Regions from separate parts of the Paenibacillus sp. J22R67 genome, predicted to be linked through region 2. Evidence: riboswitches for the same ligand, from Rfam matches in the RefSeq annotation. Region 2 holds a riboswitch; the other holds the start of a gene.
What was found. Region 2 has a riboswitch for cyclic di-GMP ahead of AC58VC_RS31430 (PilZ domain-containing protein). Riboswitches for the same ligand answer to the same signal wherever they lie in the genome.
Positions count from the first base shown of each region.

Region 1: linked by a shared signal. The riboswitch ahead of AC58VC_RS35860 (transglutaminase-like domain-containing protein) and the one ahead of AC58VC_RS31430 (PilZ domain-containing protein) in region 2 are both predicted to bind cyclic di-GMP.

Region 1 is NZ_JCAUAX010000019.1:37,664-45,157, reverse strand. Features, by position in the region: gene AC58VC_RS35865 (collagen binding domain-containing protein) at 1-2,600, opposite strand, end outside; gene AC58VC_RS35860 (transglutaminase-like domain-containing protein) at 2,797-3,606, opposite strand; cyclic di-GMP riboswitch class I at 3,619-3,706, opposite strand; gene AC58VC_RS35855 (class D sortase) at 3,780-4,481, opposite strand; gene spoIIE (stage II sporulation protein E) at 4,738-7,230, opposite strand.
Region 2 is NZ_JCAUAX010000012.1:24,190-31,683, reverse strand. Features, by position in the region: gene AC58VC_RS31455 (L-threonylcarbamoyladenylate synthase) at 1-1,065, opposite strand, end outside; gene spoIIR (stage II sporulation protein R) at 1,136-1,891, opposite strand; gene prmC (peptide chain release factor N(5)-glutamine methyltransferase) at 2,267-3,154, opposite strand; gene prfA (peptide chain release factor 1) at 3,154-4,230, opposite strand; gene ychF (redox-regulated ATPase YchF) at 4,263-5,363, opposite strand; gene AC58VC_RS31430 (PilZ domain-containing protein) at 5,442-6,173, opposite strand; cyclic di-GMP riboswitch class I at 6,267-6,354, opposite strand; gene tadA (tRNA adenosine(34) deaminase TadA) at 6,633-7,088, shown strand; gene AC58VC_RS31420 (hypothetical protein) at 7,095-7,253, shown strand; tRNA gene AC58VC_RS31415 (tRNA-Arg) at 7,417-7,490, shown strand.

The DNA of each region.
Region 1 (7,494 bases), on a different contig from region 2:
GTTGTTTCTTTAACTACTGAGGTTACGTTGCTGCCGCTGAGACTAACTTTATTGGAAATCGTTTCGTGATCATTTGCCTTAATTAAGGACTGATACTCCAAAATATAAGGACTCGATATCTGATTAACGAAGCTCAGCTCAAAAGTTTGCTTACCTTCATTGCTTGTGTTAATGACCAAATTGTAGTCCGTGCCCTTTGTTAATTCCGATCCTTTGGTCACATTGCCATTCCCAGCTACACTCGTAGAAAATAAGTGGAAGGAATTCGGCAGTAATTGCTGATTACTTGTTGGAGTATCAACAATTTTGGCATCGTTTAGCGTGGATTGGTTGCGATTAATAAGAACAGTCCAGCTTATTTTATCCACGATTTGTTCGCCGCTTTTGCTGACGTATTCTCCGCCCATAGGGATGTTAAGGGTGGCGCTTAGATTATTAGAGATAGGAGTTTCTCCATCAAACAGTCTAGCTGTGTTGGAAACAGTGCTGTTAATAAGTTGACCCTGCAGACTCGTCTTAAAGACAATTTGATACGCTTCTCGGATGGATGGATCGAATTTGATATTTAATTTATTCTGACTGTCAACCGTGTATGTGTATTTCGACTTGTCGACTGCTTCCCCTTGGGTTGCGTTACCATCTACAGCGATGATCATTTTGTAGACGGCAAGCGAACCATCTACTAGCTTCTGATTAGACTCCAAAGTATCCTGAACAGTAGCCATTTCAGTGGCCTTGCCGTTGTAATTGACCCCCACTGTCCAAGTAATCTCTTTGGAAGTCGCATTGTAAGCGCCATATTTAAAGCCGTTATTTATTACTTCAACTCTGGGGTCAAATTTTGCTTGTGCCGTTTTGGTCTGTGCGACTTCAGTTTTGTCTATCCAATCAATTTTAGCTAAATTTGTGAAGCTTGTAGTTCCCAGAGGACTAATCCAATCTAAATTAAAGTCCGTTTTGTAAGTAATCGTCAAAGGCTCTGAAATCGGGTCAGTCAGTCTGATGAGGAATCCATCGCTGACATCGACCGAACTATCCAGAACATAATCGGCCGACGTTAAGGTCACTGTCCCCTTTTTGATGACGAGCGAGCTTGGTATGAAACGCATGCCCTTGTTCGGAAATGTATCTAATATAACTACGTTGTTCATCAAATAACTATCCCGGTTAATGACCAAACTCCAAGCTTCGGTTCTAGCCTTGTAATCCGGCGGCCCAGGATATTTATAAATAACTCCCTGTTCAACAGGGCGGGTAGCTGAATCACTATATCCGCTTCCTGACTCGACTGTATTCTTAATGATCACGTTATTCAGAACACGATCAATTGCTTTGGTTTGGTAAGTAATTTTATAAGCCGAGGAGATTTGGTTATTAAATTGCAGTTTAAATCCTTTAGTGCCAGTACCTGTCTCCGCCGTTACCGTGTACTCAGAAGCTGGCAGTTCACTGCCCAGTGTTTCAGTCCCGTTCGAACTCAGAGTAACCTTATAGACATGAAGAGAGCCGGCGACTAGCTGTTGCGTATCATTAAATAAGTCCTTTAGGAAGGCAAGGGGTTGAGCAATGGTCTTCTCTTTATAATTATATTTAATAGACCAGCTAACGACTTGCGTAACGGGACTATAACCATCCTGTTCTTTATCCAAATCTCTACCTTGCTGCACCTGAACCGTTGCAGAAGCGGAAACAGCTTCTTTATTGCTTCCTTTGAACGTTGCTGTATTCACGAAAGTCTCTTTATTAGAATCCGTTATTGTCGTCGTAAATTGAATGCGATATGCCTTGGTAATCGGACTTTCCGCGAAATGAATAGCTAGATTTTGTCCCGTTATATCAACTGTATATTGGCTTGCATCCACCAATGCTCCCTGTACCACAGTTCCATCTAGATGAACTCCTAGTTCATAAACAGCCACCGTAACAGGAACAGATAGACCTGCCGGGATAGGATCCGTTACCACCGCATTCTGAACAGAATCCAGTTTCTTATTCACATCAACAGTCCAGTTAATATCCTTGGAATTGAACCCTGCAGATACTCCCTTTTTATCAATTGTTGAGCTGACCGTCGGTCGAAAATGAAGAGTGAAAATCTGATCGCCTGAATTAACCGGTATGGTAATATTGACAATCGTGCTTTCGGTTAGTTGGCTCTTATCTATTTGCGTTTTGAAGGTGAGCGTACCATGTACATTATCATGACTTTCTATATAGTCGTTAAAGGTGATCACCACTTGATGACTAGTCCGATCAACATGGAATGTTCCTAACTGATCCTGTCCCATCACTAGGCCACCGCTGATATCATTAAAAAGTAAGAATTGCTGCGGCAGATGAAAGGAATACGTATCGCCGCTATGATACAGACCGTTCGGCAGAGACCACGTGTAGTCCAGCTGTATCTTGGAGTTCGGATCGTAAACGTCACCGGTCACGACCTGCCCTGCACTGTCATATACAGCCATGGTCACACTGTCTATAATGTTCTCGTTAATGGTGTTCGCACTGGCCACCGTTCCAACGCCAATCCCGTAAATACTCTGCATAAGAATTAAAAATGTAATTAGCAGCGTACTCATTTTTTTCCTCAACATCATTATTCAAACCTCCATTCACAAATTGATTCTTGTAGAGAATATTTGTTTATGCCTTATGTAAAAGATACAAGTCGTATCATTATTAATAGTATATGATACGACCTGTATTGTAAATCAGTGGAATTTATATTTCTTCACAAAAAATAACAAACAAAAAAACCTGCACTCAGTTATGAGTACAGGTTACTTTCCTATCTTAATATATTCTGGCTACTTTATAATTAGCACTGTTTTTTTCTAACTCAACCGCTTCACCAGCTTGTACATGCACAGCATCGTATGTGGTATCAATTGTCACCCATTCATTACGTTCCTTCAAGAAAACTTGATTCCACGCATGATAGGTCTCAGGATCGTGTATCTCATACCCCATAACAAGACGGGTTGGAATGCCTTCACTTCTTGCCATTGCAGCAAAAGTAGAAGAAAAATCGTAGCAGATTCCTTCGGAAGCTTCGTAAATCACATCCAGATCAGGTACATAACTATCTGCAACGGTTCGGGCTTTCTTATAGTCATACTTAAAATGGGTCGTGATATAACCGTAAATGGCCTTTATTTTATCCATATCCATTTCTTTATCGCCCGCTATTTGCTTAGCCTGAACGACTGCTTTCGACTCCATATTCCAATTAATCAGTGGAATGGCCTGTAGAAAGACTGCGTTCTCGTCTTCCATCTCCAAATCTATTTGTTCTTGCGCAACCACTTTATATTTATTCGGTCCTATGGACTCACCAATCACCACGCTGTATGCGCCATTGCCAAGCTGCAAAGGGTACTGATCTCCCTCAGCGAAAGTGTAGTCATATTTGACATTCCCACTCATGATTCGGACGAGAACCTTGGTACTTTTCGCTCCTTCATAGTTGACCGAGATAATCCCTTTATTCAGAGCAACTTTGTCAATAATAGGCGAGGTGGAAGCTGCCAATATCCCTTGCGGGGCAAGACTGCTGCCTAGTATCGCGGCAAGAATTGCTAGTCTGACTGGTTTCTTAAACACAAGAAATCTCCTTTCGGTAACTGGCTGCCAACTTAGTTCTACTAAGGAAGGCCCTTTAGCTTTGCGTCTCTAGTTTTCGCTAGATTTGCCTTTATCGGAGAAAAAGCACCGAATCCTTATACAGCAATCTTAACATAGGCTCGTACCTCTGAATAGACAAAATATTACATGTTTTATTTCTCGGATGGCACCAGGATCCCCTTAATCGCAATTCGGTGAGTCGGATTTTCCATAGGATGGCAAGTAATTAGCGTAATCTCCCGATCTTTGCCGTTACCTTTGAGCACCCAGACGTCTTCCGGGAGGACGTACTGCTTATCAACAACTCTATAGACATACTTTTTATTCCCGGTATCTACTTCGACTAAATCTCCTTCGGTGACTTCATCTAATCGATTGAAGTTTTTCCCATAGGTCAGATTTCGATGGCCTGCAATCGCATAATTGCCAATTGCCCCTGCTTTACCGGTATTGGCGATGCTAGCAACGGATACTTTTAAATTATTCACCGTAGCATCCGTTAGTATAGGCAGCTTGAGGTCTATTTTATCGATGATGAGAACACCTTCCATGTTCTTGGGCATCGCTACAGGCTTCGGCGTCGCTGCGACGGCCACAGGGACAGGCGGCATCTGGCTACTTGTCGGCGCAGCCTCAACCTCAGGAGCAGGAAGAGGTGGAGCCACGACAGGCACATCCACCAGCGGTGATTCCTCTGGCTCAACAACAGCCTGATCCATCATTTGTAGATTGTCCTCCCATTGCTTCAAAATCTTCTGCTGCTGAAAGCTCTCATATCGGTCGTTAGCCATCGGATACAAGAAAATGATAATCCCAAGAATGATACATAACAGTGAAAGCTTTTTTCTAATCACCAGAGGTACCTGCCTTTCTCGTGGATCTCATGCGCAAGCACGCATTCCCGAAAAATCAAACCATTATTTTCCTTATTTCTATTCTATACGGTTGCATGAATCCCTTCCCTAAGGTCTGTCAAAACTGTTCATGCCGACGCAGTCTGAGCAAAGAGAATATTGTCATTAAAAAAGCTTAAAAAGCCTGCTTAATCGCAGGCTTTTCACTACTACTAATAACGCCTTATAGGACAGCAGCTTATATGTCGTCAGCTAATTAACTGACCGTTTTTGGACGCTCCATGCGCGTAATCCCCGGCCAGCGGAATGTCGCCCACTCCGGCTGCCGCTTCTCTACGCGAGCGACAACGACCGTCATATCATCTTGAATTTCGCCATGATGATGGCGGAAAATTCGCTCCAACAAACAATCCGCGAACTCTTGCGGCAAGGTCGTATCGATTTCCTGAATCATGCGCTTCATCCACATCTCCTTATTCACTGCATGGCCAGGGGCATCATAGATCCCGTCGGTCATCATGACGAGGATATCCCCCGATTGGAGAGGAATAGAAACCAGATCGACATCGATTTCGCTCAAAATCCCCACGGGAAGATTATTCGCGGAGATCGAAATCACCTCGTTCCCACGCTTAATAAAGCTCGGTATGGAGCCAATCTTCATGAAAGTTGTGTTTGCATTATACATGTCAATCAAGGCCATATCCACCGTCGCATACATCTCATCGGAGGATCGGAGCATGAGCACGGAGTTCAGCGACTTAATCGCCAGCTTCTCATCCATCCCAGACTGCAGCAGCTGCTGCAGGATGCTAAGGGCGGTCTGACTCTCCGCCCGCGCTCGCTCGCCATTGCCCATGCCGTCGCTAAGCGCAACGGCATACTTGCCATTGCCCAGCTCCACCGTGGAGAAGCTGTCGCCCGAGAAGAGGTCGCCCCCTTTGGCTGCGCCAGCGACCCCGGTCTCTACCTCGTATTCCTTGGCAGAGCCGAATACGACCGTGCTGTAGCCCTCGCCGCGTTCATGCATCTCCTCACGCATCACGGCGACGTTCTCGCCGATGATCTCGCTTAGCAGCGGCGCAATGATTTTCCGGCATTCATCGAAGCCTTTCGTGTATTGATGAATAATTTCAATTTCAATATTTCCTTCATCTAAGGAAATAATGTCGATCGTATGAATAGATAAGCCCAGCTCCTCCAGCGCATTGCGGATTTGCTCTTCCTGAAGGAACAACTCCTGCCCTTCCCGTTTAATTTCCTTCGCCAGGTCCTCCATCACCTGCGAAACGCCGGACAGCTGATCTGCTACGAGATGGCGGCTGTCCATAATTTGTTTTTTCCAATGCAAATCATTCTTGTACAAGCTATACTGCTGCTTCATCACATCGAGCACCTGATCTGTACGATTACACACCTTCTTCCACTCTGCTGGTATTTGCTTCTTCGTCATATTCTCCTTTGTCTCAATATTGGTCATCATATCCGTCATAAACGTATAGGTTTGGTAAAATTTCTGATCCCAGCACTGGCTTTTTTTCCAGCAGGATTCACAGGTTTTCTGTGTGACGGCATTCATGAAATGCCCAACTTCCTCCTCCTTGCGGCTTACCGCGTCATCCGTAGTTAATTGCTTAAAGCTGCGCGATAGCTGGCGAAACACTTCTGAGAACTGTTCCACACGGCTCGCCGTCACATCGCGAACCCGCTTCGCATAGTCCTGCTGTGATTTGAGATTCTCCTGCGTGCCCGGAACATATTTGGCAAGTGTGAGAATCAGACTCCGAGGCGTAAGGAGGAACAGCGTAACGGCCGCAAGCGATTCCCAAGCGGAATTAATCATATCGGCACTTGAACCTATATAGAACGATAGAATCGAAGATCCAAGCAGCATGCCGAAGGCAACAGCGAGCCGATTACCTTCCTTGAGAAGTCCTGCTAACATCCCGGAAAAAGCGAGCAAGCTCATTTGATAGATAGCGTTGCTATTCGCAAGACTTAAGATTAGCCCTGTGATGACGCCAACCGAAGCCCCGAAAGGTGCTCCGCCTACCAGTGCAAATAACAGAATTAAGTAGCGGGAGAGCACGTGCTCCACCGTGACAGGCCCCATTACCCAGCTCACCGTCCCTGTCATAACGGATGCCAGTAAAATAATTAAACAAATGATTTCCTCGTGTTTCAAATGATAGTTTTTACGGGTAAGTGTGAATACAGGAATAGCTTGTATGAAAATTAATGTCAGCACTAGACTGAGCAGTGCCTCTACAGATAGCATCATTAGCGAATACCAGCTTAAGTTCGAAACGACCAGTTCCGCAAATAGCTGAACCAAGAAGGTTGAGCTGAATACGAGCAGCGGCGCTAAGGATAGATCTGAACGTTCGAACTTCTCGAACGCTTTTTGAATGAGCAGGAAGACGATAATCTCGGTTACGAGATATCCCGTATTCGAATTTAGCGACAATAAACTCCCAGCAAATGCCGCAATACCTACCCAGTGCAAAATGTCTCTCCTCGTAAAATAAATAACCGCGATAAAGGCTAAAGCAAATGGAGATAGCTGTTCCAGGATCATCGCACGCCCAAGAAGGAAAGCCATAACGATGAGAAGAAAAGTCCACTTCTTAGCCACAAAAGCTTGAACAAAACGATTTTCCACTGCAGCACTGTGAGCACCTGTTTTCGCTCTTTGCCATATCCCTGACCATCCGCCACTTATCGTCGCACCTAGGCTTCTTCTTTGCATGCTTTGAACACCATCCATTCTTCCCTTATTTGTTTCTCTAGTATAGAGACAATCTAGCAGAAAGTTTGTCAGAATGAGTTGATAGATTCAAAGAAATTTCCGACAAGCCGCGCCAGCCGTGTCATTAGCCTCTAGCCCTTGCCGTGTCTCACTTTATTGCTTTGAAAGCGTATCCAAAAGTCTGATCCTCCCGAACTTTCGCCACGCAGATGGGGGAGATACCCGTAACTCCATGTCGATTGGAATTGACCATACGATGAATTG
Region 2 (7,494 bases):
AACACGTACAAGCCGGTGACCGGCTGCCTTGCGCAGACGATTCATAATTGCCTGACCAATCCCTGTTTCTGGGCAGCCTTCTGCGACAATATACTGAATCCCTTGCTGGTCAAATTGCCTTAATGCGGCGTACAGCTCCTGAGCAATCGTTTCTGGTTCAGCTAACGAGCCACAGGGTATGACCAAATCAGCTTCAAACTGAGAGGCTCTCTCCTCAAAAGTAAGGATACCCGTCGATTCCCCGCGTTCTGTAGCGGCTTGAATGTCGCGCTGAATCCAAGCAGCCACCGCAGCTGCATCGTCTCCATATACGATATGCATGTATCCCTTCGGCGCATAATGCGTATACTTCATTCCCGGAGCACGGGGTGTTTCTGAAACTTGCACATCTTCCCGTTCAGCCTCATGAATGCGAATAGCTGGCAGCGTGGACTGCAGCTGCTCTGCCGTAACCCCGCCTGGACGTAAAATATACAGCCTGCCATCTACAAACTGAATCACCGTCGATTCAACACCAACGCCCGTCCCGCCGCCATCCACAATGCCTCCGATTCGACCATCAAGATCTTCTCGAACATGTGAAGCCAGCGTTGGACTCGGTCGGCCTGAGCTGTTGGCGCTTGGCGCTGCAATAGGAAGTTCTGCTTTGCGAAGAAGCTCTAGGGCCACAGGATGATCAGGTATACGAACGCCTACGGTCGTAAGACCGGCAGTCACCAACGACGAAATGCTACCTGTTTTCACAGGCAGCACAATAGTAAGAGGGCCAGGCCAGAAAGTCTCCATAAGCCTATAATGATCAAGCGTGACACTGCCAGGCTCAATAAGATCTGAGAGCTGCCCAGCATCCGCGATGTGAACGATCAGTGGATTATCCGATGGCCGTCCTTTCGCTGAGAAAATACGTTCTACCGCAGAGGTATTTGTAGCATCAGCACCAAGGCCATATACTGTTTCCGTTGGGAAAGCTACGGTGTCCCCGCTCCGCAGAAGCGCTGCGGCATCCAATATTTCTCCACCGCTGTCACTGACCCTATCCAGGTCAACTTTCCAGTATTTTGTCACGATCTATCATCCTTACTTCCAAAATGAATTGTAGGTATTAACTAAACAACGTATTAACTAAATCAAAATATTAGCTAAACCATGAAACGATTTTTTTAGTCATTTCCCAGATGAAAAATTTCACTTTGGGCTGTGAGTCTGCAGCAGCATCAGTAGTAGCATCAGCAATAGCAGGCTTCACTTGCTCTTCGGCGCTTACTTTCAACTCTTTGGCTTGTTTAACCGTTGGTTGAGCTACTTTACTGTCTTTTGTTTTTGCTGTTGGTGCAGGTGAAGTTTCTGTTTTGGCTACAACAGCGGCAGCTGCCACCGCTTCTCCTGAAACAGAATCTACAAAGCAAAGCGGTGGAAATAGCACACACCACCAATTCTGACCTTCCCCGCTGCCAATCGTGACGCGAAGCGCCTCATAATCACCTGCAGGATAAACTTCGTTACCGTACATTTTCGTTGGGAAAGGCACTTTGCCAAGTTCAACCGTATGCGTATAACGATACCCACGGGACTCAATCATTTGCCCGACAAGCGCATCGAACTCCGGCAAATGAGCCAATACCACCGCTCTTGCTTCATCCAAAGAGTGCGGTCCAACTACCCAGTCCTGCATACGCACAATAATCGCATCGCGAATTTCACGTTTCAGAGCTTGATCCTGTGCCGAATCAGAGTTTGCTAGAATACGCAAGCGAATCGATTCTTCCGGTATAGTAGGCGAAATAACCGCCGCATTCGTACGATTGGATTCCCAACTAGTTATCATAACAATAAGTGCAAAAGCCACGAATAATAAGTGCTTGAATGAATGACGATCCGTTCTTTTTACCATGAGGAAAAGCCCCTTTCCCTTCGCTTCTACTAGCCAGTATAGGCAAAAAGTGGAGAGGCTAAACCTAGCAATCTATTTAATTTTGGTAGAATTGATAGAGTTGTAATGATCTCAGGCAACCCAGGCCAGCCGTAAGGATGAAAAATAACGTTATTGCCATTTCGACGATTCGGCAGGAGACTTTAACGATGAAAAACATCGTTAAACCTACATGATTCCCTTGGAACAACCAGGAATCACTCCTGTAAGAGTGAAAAACAGCGTTACAGCTGCTTTTTGCGTTCGGACGGTGGCTTTAACGATGAAAAACATCGTTAAACCTAGGCACTTCCGTGGAGCGATCCGGCTACGGGGGATCAGAAGGAGCCAGTAGCCCTAGTGCTCCCGCGCCCGGATCGCGATCACGTGGCGATCAATCCCCTGGAGATCCGGCACGAACCGGATCTCCTCCCAATCAGCGGCGGCGCGCAGCATCGCCGCCACAGCCTCCGCCTGCCCGATGCCAACCTCGAACCCGACCACAGTCGGGATTCGCGGCAAGAGCGGCAGCTGCCCAACCATCCGGCGGTACAGGTCGAGTCCAAGGGCACCGCCGAATAAAGCCGTGTGCGGCTCGAACAGCCGCACCTCGGGCATCAGCGCCGGGAGCTCGCCATCAGGAATATACGGTGGGTTAGACACCAGTATATCTGGAGCGATCCGGCGCTCGATATAAGGCTCGAGGAGGTCACCCTCGAGCCACTCCACCCGTGCAGCCACGCCGTGGCGCTGCGCGTTCGAGCGAGCCATCTCCAGCGCTGCCGCGGAGATGTCGCTGGCAGCCACGCGCCAGTCAGGGCGCGCGTGAGCCACGGTCACCGGGATGATGCCACTCCCGGTGCCAACATCCGCAAGCAGCGGAGCGCCTTGCGGGAACAGACGCGAGCCCTCGTGGAGCAAAGCTTCCACGAGCAGCTCCGTCTCCGGCCGCGGAATCAGCACCGCCGGGCTAACCGCGAACGTAAGGCCATAGAAATCTTGCTCGCCGATAACATACTGTACCGGCTCACCCGCGGCCTTCCTCTCCACTAGCTGGCGCCAAGAGCCCTCCAGCTGGGCAGGAAACTGTTCCTGGAAGCGGAACAGCAGCTCCGTCCGACTGCAGCCGAGTAGGTGCTGCAGCAAAAGTTCCACACAAGAAGCAGCCTCAGCTACGCCCAGCTTCCCTAAAAAAGAAGAAGCCTCTACATAGGCTTCTCTAATTGTCTTCGAGGCAGTCGGCATCACATTGCCTGCTCCCCATTATCCAAAGCATCCGACTGCGCGGCAATCGTTAGCGCCGACACGATTTCTCCCATGTCACCGTTAAGCACTGTATCCAGTCGGTGAAGCGTCAAACCAATCCGGTGATCCGTAATCCGACTTTGAGGGAAGTTATACGTGCGAATTCGCTCCGAACGGTCACCTGTACCGACTTTGCTTTTACGCTCGCCTGAGTACTTCGCTTCCTCTTCCTCACGTATCTTATCGGAAATCCGTGCACGCAGTACGCGAAGCGCTTGCTCCTTATTAGAGTTTTGCGATTTGCCGTCCTGACATGTTGCAACAATCCCCGTAGGCACGTGCGTCACACGAACCGCTGATTTCGTTGTATTAACGGACTGACCGCCCGCTCCGCTCGAACAGAATGTATCTACACGGATATCCGAGTCATTAATAATGATCTCAACTTCTTCCGCTTCAGGCATCACAACAACTGTCGAAGTAGAGGTATGAATACGTCCGCCTGATTCAGTTACTGGAATACGCTGTACACGGTGCGCTCCGCTCTCAAACTTCAGCTTACTAAATGCGCCTTTTCCTGTGATCATGAAAATAATCTCTTTGAATCCGCCCAAATCGTTCACGGAAGCATCAAGAATTTCCGTTTTCCATCCTTGCCCGTCCGCATAGCGGGTATACATACGGTAAAGATCGCCTGCGAATAACGCAGCTTCATCGCCGCCTGCCGCTCCACGAATTTCAACGATGACGTTCTTGTCGTCATTCGGATCTTTTGGCATCATGAGCATTCTGAGTTGTTCTTCCAGACTAGCCGCTTGCTCGCTAAGCTCATCGATCTCCATTTTCACCATTTCACGCATTTCATCGTCCAGCTTTTCATTCTGCATCGCTTTCGCGTCTGCCAATTGCTCGCTCACGCTCTTATATTCATTATAAGCATCGTAGGCTTCCTGAAGATCAGATTGTTCCTTCGAATACTCTCTAAGCTTCTTTGTGTCACTCGTCACATCCGGGTCACACAGTAGCTCACTTAATTTATCATAGCGGTCCACAACGGACTGAAGTCGATCCAACATAAAGGATCACTCCTTTCTTTATTTTTTATTTATTAAACATTAAATCTGAAGTGCATAACGTCGCCGTCATTCACCACGTACTCTTTACCTTCCAGACGCACTTGCCCTTTTTCCTTCGCGCCATTCATGGAGCCAGCCGTTACCAAATCCGTATAAGATACAACCTCGGCACGAATAAATCCACGCTCGAAATCGGTATGAATTACGCCAGCCGCTTGAGGAGCTTTCGTTCCTTTACGGATCGTCCAAGCTCTAACTTCCTGCACCCCAGCTGTAAAATACGTATACAAGCCAAGCTTGCGATAAGCTGCTTTAATCAATCTATTCAAGCCGGACTCTTGAAGTCCCAACTCTTCGAGGAACATCGCTTTTTCTTCTTCTTCGAGCTCAGCAATCTCGGATTCCACCTTTGCGCTGATCGAAACAACTTCGTTGTTTTCTTTCTCCGCGTACTCCTTAACGATTTTGACGAATGGATTCTCATCTGCTGTGGATACTTCGTCTTCGCTCACGTTGGCTGCATAAAGAACAGGCTTCATTGTCAGCAAGTGAAGGTCGCGGACGAGCAGCTTCTCATCATCGCTCAAATCGATGCTACGCGCCGGCAGATCGTTATAAAGTGCTTCCTTGATGCGTTCCAGACACTCAACCTCGGCTACAACTTTCTTGTCGCCGCCTTTCAGGTTTTTGCGGGAGCGCTCGATCTTTTTCTCAACAGACTCAATGTCAGCCAAGATCAGTTCAAGATTAATCGTCTCGATATCGCCAATCGGGTCTACTTTACCGGAAACGTGAGTAATATTATCATCCTCAAAACAACGGACAACATGCACAATAGCATCCACTTCACGAATGTGTGCCAAAAATTTATTTCCAAGCCCTTCACCCTTGCTCGCGCCCTTCACCAAACCCGCAATATCAACGAATTCAAAGGCTGTCGGAACAATGCTTTTAGGGACAATCATCTCTACCAGCTTCTGCAATCTCTCGTCCGGTACTTCAACTACCCCAACATTCGGATCTATCGTACAGAACGGATAGTTTGCAGATTCTGCCCCCGCCTGTGTAATTGCATTAAACAATGTCGATTTTCCTACGTTCGGTAGACCGACGATACCTGCTTTCAAAGCCATCGTAGTTACAACTCCTTAATTTTCGAAAATCATCCTTCTTATTATATAGTACTTGGAACGCAAAAAAAAGCCTGTAGGCTACTGATTAGCTGCAGACTTTTTTTCCAGTGCTTTTTTTGTTTCATTTTCCTGCTTCTGGACGAAGTAGGTTTCAATCTGATTTTTTAAAATAAATCCGCGCAGCGCGTTCGTTTTCTCGTCTGGGATGCTGATAAAACTTGCCCCGTAATAATAGCCGTCATTCGTTTTTTCTTGCCGAACAATTTCCATTGTACATGGCACCAAAAAGCCCAAAATCAACTCAACTTCAAGTTGGGAATTCTTCTGAATAACTTTTTCTAGCATCACATTTTCATTAATTGTGAATCCCAGGCCATTAACGGATAGATTTTTGATAGAAAACCGCATCGGTGTTTCAAACTGATGTTTAAGTTTCTTGTTTTTATCTTGAAGCCCGAAAATAAGCCCTTCATTCTTCACATCTACGCGGGGGAACTCCCGCTTTTCCGTAAACTTCCTACGGTTTTCAGGAGGATTCAGGACAATTAATGAGCCCCGATCTTTGGCCACAACTGTCGTATCCATAACAAACAGCCCGGATTTCGTGTATACCGTCATTTTACACTTATCTCCCAGCGCAAAAACGTCATATTCCGGCAGCTCCACTTCAATAATGTCACCGAGTGCGTAGGTCAATACGCCAGTGGCTACGAAATCATCCTTGCTCAGCATAGCTTTGCTGTCAATCATCACATCAGCGTCGTAGCCTTCCTTGCTGCCGTATTTCGCTGACTTTTCTTTGCTGACCATTTGTTGATCAACCCTCCCTCGATTTCCATATAAAAAATAGACTGCCCCTTTTGTCTGGGACAGCCTATTACCTCAACCTAAAAAGCATCGATTTTCGGTAACCAGGCTGTCGTAGTTCCATAGGAACCGTAGACCCTCGGCTTTGCGTCCTTACCTTTCGGCAAGTTTGCCATTATCGAACCCTGCATGAATGTCATGCTTTGTCGTACAATATCGTGCTATATGGTCTAAAAGACCTACATTACCTCTCATTATACGGTTGGATTTCCCCATTATCAACTAATTCTCTTGCATACATCATGTATTTGTTGTATGAATGAAAAAAGAAATAAATATCCACAACTTTTTAAGTTATACACATTGTTATCCACAGGTTGTTAACAACGAATATTTGTTCGATCCTTTGTTCACATGTGGATAAGATTATTTTTAGTGAGGTGTCCCCCTGTGGATGAATATATGGAGCATATTCCTTGGATGAAAGCAGCTATAGAAGAAGCACGTAAAGCCGAAGCCATTCGCGAAGTGCCGATTGGTGCCGTTGTTGTCCATCAAGGGCAAATTATTGGCCGCGGCTATAATCTTCGTGAAACTACACTGGATCCACTTGCCCATGCTGAAATGATTGCTATTAAGCAAGCTAGCGAGCATTTGCAAGCGTGGCGACTGCTTGACTGCAGGCTCTACGTCACGTTAGAGCCTTGCCCGATGTGTGCGGGCGCGATTGTCCAAGCGCGCGTTCCGCAGGTGATCTACGGCACAACCGATCCCAAGGCTGGCTGCGCGGGAACGTTGATGAACTTGCTGCAGGAGGACCGGTTCAATCACCGGGTCGATGTGGTCAGCGGCGTGCTGCAAGAAGAGTGCGCGACTATGCTGACACAGTTTTTCCGCAAGCTGCGCGGCAAGGAGTAAACGGTTGTGCGAACAAATTTCGTAAGCGGTGACATCCCCTTGTGCGAACGGGCGGGAACTATAGGCCGCTATTCTCTGGATATTGATCATTTCAGCGAGGAAGAGGAACTGTGGTCCGCAATTTCAGCGTTTTTAGCCGTAATGTTAGCTATCTCGGCTGAATAGGACCCTGTAGTTCCGTCTGATCCAGGGATCTGCGTTTTTGGCTCAAATAGCGCTCTGTAGTTCCCCGTCGCACGATGTAATCAGCGAAATTCAATTACACGCTAAATCTTGCCACTCAAAGGTTGCGCCACATAAGGCTTCGTGCTATCATAATCTTTGCCATGCGCCCGTAGCTCAGCAGGATAGAGCAACAGTTTCCTAAACTGTAGGCCGGATGTTCGAATCATCTCGGGCGCGTATC